Regions from separate parts of the Simplicispira piscis genome, predicted to be linked through region 2. Evidence: riboswitches for the same ligand, from Rfam matches in the RefSeq annotation. Region 2 holds a riboswitch; the other holds the start of a gene.
The links. A riboswitch is a leader RNA that binds a small molecule or an ion and turns the genes downstream of it on or off. The one in region 2 is predicted to bind glycine.
Positions count from the first base shown of each region.

Region 1: it holds a riboswitch for glycine, as region 2 does, so the genes downstream of both, ACYVOC_RS18365 (D-amino acid dehydrogenase) here and gcvT (glycine cleavage system aminomethyltransferase GcvT) in region 2, are expected to answer to the same signal.

Region 1 is NZ_BAAGQN010000033.1:31,336-33,534, forward strand. Features, by position in the region: gene ACYVOC_RS18365 (D-amino acid dehydrogenase) at 1-1,261, opposite strand, end outside; glycine riboswitch at 1,351-1,458, opposite strand; gene ACYVOC_RS18370 (YXWGXW repeat-containing protein) at 1,647-2,135, opposite strand.
Region 2 is NZ_BAAGQN010000031.1:16,630-18,828, forward strand. Features, by position in the region: gene ACYVOC_RS18030 (TRAP transporter large permease) at 1-966, shown strand, start outside; glycine riboswitch at 973-1,077, shown strand; glycine riboswitch at 1,095-1,217, shown strand; gene gcvT (glycine cleavage system aminomethyltransferase GcvT) at 1,263-2,199, shown strand, end outside.

The DNA of each region.
Region 1 (2,199 bases), on a different contig from region 2:
CAGCAAAGGCAAAGTCGACTTCTGGCACCTGGCCGCTGACGATGTCGGCCAGTGCCTTGCCCGAGCCGCAGGAATGCGTCCAGCCCAGCGTGCCGTGCCCGGTGTTGAGGAACAGGTTGCCCAGCTTGGTGCGGCCGATCAACGGCACATTGCTCGGCGTGGCCGGGCGCAAGCCCGTCCAGAACTGCGCCTGGGTGGCATCGCCTGCCCCGGGAAAAAGCTGCTCCACACGCCGCACGATGGCCTCGCAGCGGGCTGCGTTCAGGTCGCGGCCGTAGCCATTGAGTTCGGCCGTGCCTGCAATGCGCAGGCGGTCGCCCTGCTCGCTGGTGTAGCGCGAGAAGACGAGTTTGAATTCATCGTCCGTTAGGCTGACCTGGTGGGCCATGGCAGCGTCTTTCACCGGCATGGTCACCGAATAGCCCTTGGCCGGGTAAATCGGCAACGACACGCCCAGCGGTTGCGCCAGCAATGGGCTGTACGAGCCCATGGCCAGCACAAAGGCGTCGCCGCGCACCCGCTCAAAACGGCCCTCGGCGTTGGTGACTTCCACGTGGTCGATTGCATCTCCCGCCGCACGCAGCGCGGTAATGTGCTCACCCAGGCGGAACTGCACTCCGGCTTGTGCACACAGTGCGGCCAGTTCGCGCACGAACAGGTTGGCGTCGCCCGATTCATCTTCGGCGGTAAAGGTGGCGCCCGCCAGCTGCGGGCGAATGTGGGCCAGGGCGGGTTCGATGCGCACGGCCTCGTCGGCGCTGATCACCTGGCGCTCGCAGCCTAGTTGGCGCATTTGCTCGGCCGGGCCGAGGGCGCCGTCAAATTCTTTCTGGTTGGTATAAAAATGCAGGATTCCCTGGGTGCGCTGGTCGTACTGGATGCCGGTGTCGCGGCGCAGCTGCTGCAGGGCTGCGCGGCTGTAAGTGCCCAGGCGCACGATCTGCTGGATGTTGTGGCGCGTGCGTGCTGGCGTGCATTCGCGCAAAAATTGCAGGCCCCACAGCCATTGGCGCATATCGGCGCGTACGCGAAACAGCAGGGGAGCGTCTTCCTGGCCCAGCCACTGCAGCACCTTGAGCGGCGCGCTCGGGTTGGCCCAGGGCTCGGCATGGCTGACCGAAATTTGCCCGCCGTTGGCGAAGCTGGTTTCGGCGCCGGGCGTGGCCTGGCGGTCGATGACGGTCACATCGTGGCCGCGTTGTTGGAGGTAATAAGCCGAAGTGACACCGAGCAAGCCGGCGCCGAGAACGATCACGCGCATTTTTGGAGCCTTTCAGGGTTCCAGCGCTTGATGGATAAGCGGTAGCAGCTATTAAATGAATAGCATGCAGCCGGCGTGTCCGCCAAGCTGCCGCTCCCCCTGTCCTTGTGACCTGAGAGATTCACCCCCTGCCAGCATGGCGTGGGGTTTGCTCCTTCGGTGCGCCACGGTGGTGGCGGCTCTCCAGACGGCTGTGATGAAAGGTGCAGTACGGAACCTGAGCGTGTATGGGAGTTTGCGCCTTCGGTGCAGCGGACGGTGCCGCCAAGCTCTCCTGCAGTGCGCGATTCTAGGCGCGCCCGGGGCCCTGCGTGGGGTGCGCAGGGCCTTATGCCATACAACAGTTGCTTATGGAGAGGCCCAAGCGCCTCGCACGCGCAGGGTTTTATTGGCGGTACGGATTGTTGGGTTGGCGGTCGTGCCGGTTGGAAACGCCATCGCCGTCGCTGTCACGGCGGTGGGGTGGGGCGCCGCGGCTGTGTGGGGGCCGGTGCGGGGGGGCGTTGTAATGGGGCTGGCGACCGTCAGGTGTCCGGTCGTAGCGGTTGGGAATGCCGTCACCGTCACGGTCCCAGCGGCCGGGCTCCATATACCAACGCCCACCGCGCTCGCGCCACTGGGGGGCGTTGTAACGGTAACCAGGGCGGGCTTTGAGCCAGTAGCCGTCGATCCAGCGGTAGCGGTCGTGGCGCCATTCCCAGTGGCCCGGTACCCAGACCATGCCGCGCCGGGCCCGGGGCGCGGCCTCGTAGTGCACGGGGGGCGGGGCTGTCTGGATGACGATGGTGGCCGAGGTGGCCGCCTGCGCGGTGGGCGCCAGGGCGCACAGTGACAGCAGGGCGATGCTTGCGGCGGCGAGGGCGAGGCGTGCCATGGGAATACTCCTTTGAAATGGTCCCGAAAGGAACCAATGAAGGGCATTGTGTGGTGCTCTTCGT
Region 2 (2,199 bases):
GTTTCGGGCTCGTCGGTGGCCACCACCTTTGCCATTGGAGCCATCCTGATCCCGGCGCTCATCAAGCACGGCTACCCGACCAGCTATGCCGCCGCCCTGCAGGCCACCAGCGCCGAGCTGGGCGTGATCATCCCGCCGTCGATTCCGCTCATCCTGTACGGCGTGAGCGCCGAGGTGTCGATCGGCGAGCTGTTCATCGCCGGTTTTGGCCCAGGCCTCTTGATCAGCGGCGCGCTGATGCTGTTCGTCTGGGCGTATTGCAAGTGGAAGGGCTGGGGCAAGAACGATGGCGAAGGCCGCATGCCGCTGGGCCGCGCCACGCTGCAGGCGGGCTGGGCACTCTTCATGCCCGTCATCATCCTGGGCGGCATCTACGGCGGCGTTTTCACGCCCACTGAGGCCTCGGCCGTGGCGGTGTTCTATGCGCTGGTGGTGGGGGTGTTGATTTACCGGGAAATCGGCATCAAAAGCCTGGCGGCCGTGCTGCGGCGTTCGGTCATTTCGTCTTCGGTGATCATGTTCATCATCGCCAACGCGGGCCTGTTTGCCTTTCTCATCACCCGCGCGGGCGTCCCCGACGCCATTGGTCATTGGCTCGAAGCGGTGCTGCAGTCACCTGCGCTGTTTCTGCTGGGCGTGAACGCGGCGCTGTTCTTCATCGGCATGTTTATCGAGACCAGCGCAGCCATCATTGTGCTGGCGCCCATCCTGGCGCCCGTGGCCCAGCATTTTGGTGTGGACCCGGTGCATTTCGGCCTGATCATGGTGGTGAACCTGGCGCTGGGCATGGTTACGCCGCCCTTTGGCGTGAACCTGTTTGCTGCATGCACCGTGGCACGCATCTCGCTGGACCGCATCGTCGGGAGCCTGCTGCCGTTCGTGCTGGTGATCCTGGGCTGCCTACTGCTCATCACGTACTTTCCGTCGATTTCGCTGAGTTTGCGCGATATCGTCTATGCAAAATAGGTAGAATTCGCCCGGTCAGGAGAGAGCGCCCCGCACTTCACCACGAAGCACGAGCGGCGCCGCCGAAGGCGCAGGCCCCCGCCGAACGCTCAGGCAAAAGGACTGACAAACGCCCGCAACGATGCCGGCGTACCCTAGCTGGAGAGAGATGTCCGCGCCCCAGGTGCAGGCCATCCACCGAAGGAGCAAACCGCACGGCCAGCCAGGGCGTTGCGGCGAATCTCTCAGGTAAAGCGGACAGCAGGCAAATCCCGCAGCCCCATGGGCTGTGGCCCCTATTTGCCCCGGAGTCCGCCATGTCTGCCACCGCCCCCCTGCTCACCACGCCGCTCAACGCACTGCACATCGAACTGGGCGCCCGCATGGTGCCCTTTGCCGGTTATTCCATGCCCGTGCAGTACCCCGCAGGCCTGATGGCCGAGCATCTGCACACCCGCCAGGCCGCGGGCCTGTTCGATGTGTCGCACATGGGCCAGCTGCACCTGGTGGGGCGCGATGCCGCTGCCGCATTCGAGACCCTGATGCCGGTGGACGTGATCGACCTGCCCGTGGGCAAACAGCGCTACGGCCTGCTGCTCAATGACGAGGGCGGCATCATCGACGACCTGATGTTCTTCAACAAAGGCAATGGCGAGATCTTCGTCATCGTCAACGGCGCCTGCAAGGTGGGCGACATTGCCCACCTCCAGGAACGCATCGGCATGCGCTGCCAGGTGGTCCCCATGCCCGACCACGCCCTGCTCGCCCTGCAAGGCCCGCAGGCCGCCACGGCATTGGCCCGCCTGGCACCCGGCGTGGAGCAACTGGTGTTCATGACGGGGGGCAACTTCACCATTGCAGGCTGCACCTGCTTTGTCACCCGCAGCGGCTACACCGGCGAGGACGGCTTTGAAATCTCCGTGCCCGCCACGCAGGCCGAAACCCTGGCCCGCGCCCTGCTGGCGCAACCCGAGGTCAAGCCCATTGGCCTGGGCGCACGCAACTCGCTGCGCCTGGAGGCGGGGCTGTGCCTGTATGGCAACGACATGGACACCACCACCACCCCCGTGGAAGCAGGCTTGAACTGGGCCATACAAAAAGTGCGGCGCACCGGCGGCGCACGCGCCGGGGGCTTCCCGGGCGCCGACAAGGTGCTGGCGCAACTGGACAACCCCGCCAGCCTCACGCGCAAGCGCGTCGGCCTGGTCGCCACTGAGCGCGTGCCAGTGCGCGAGCCCGCCGTACTGGAAAACA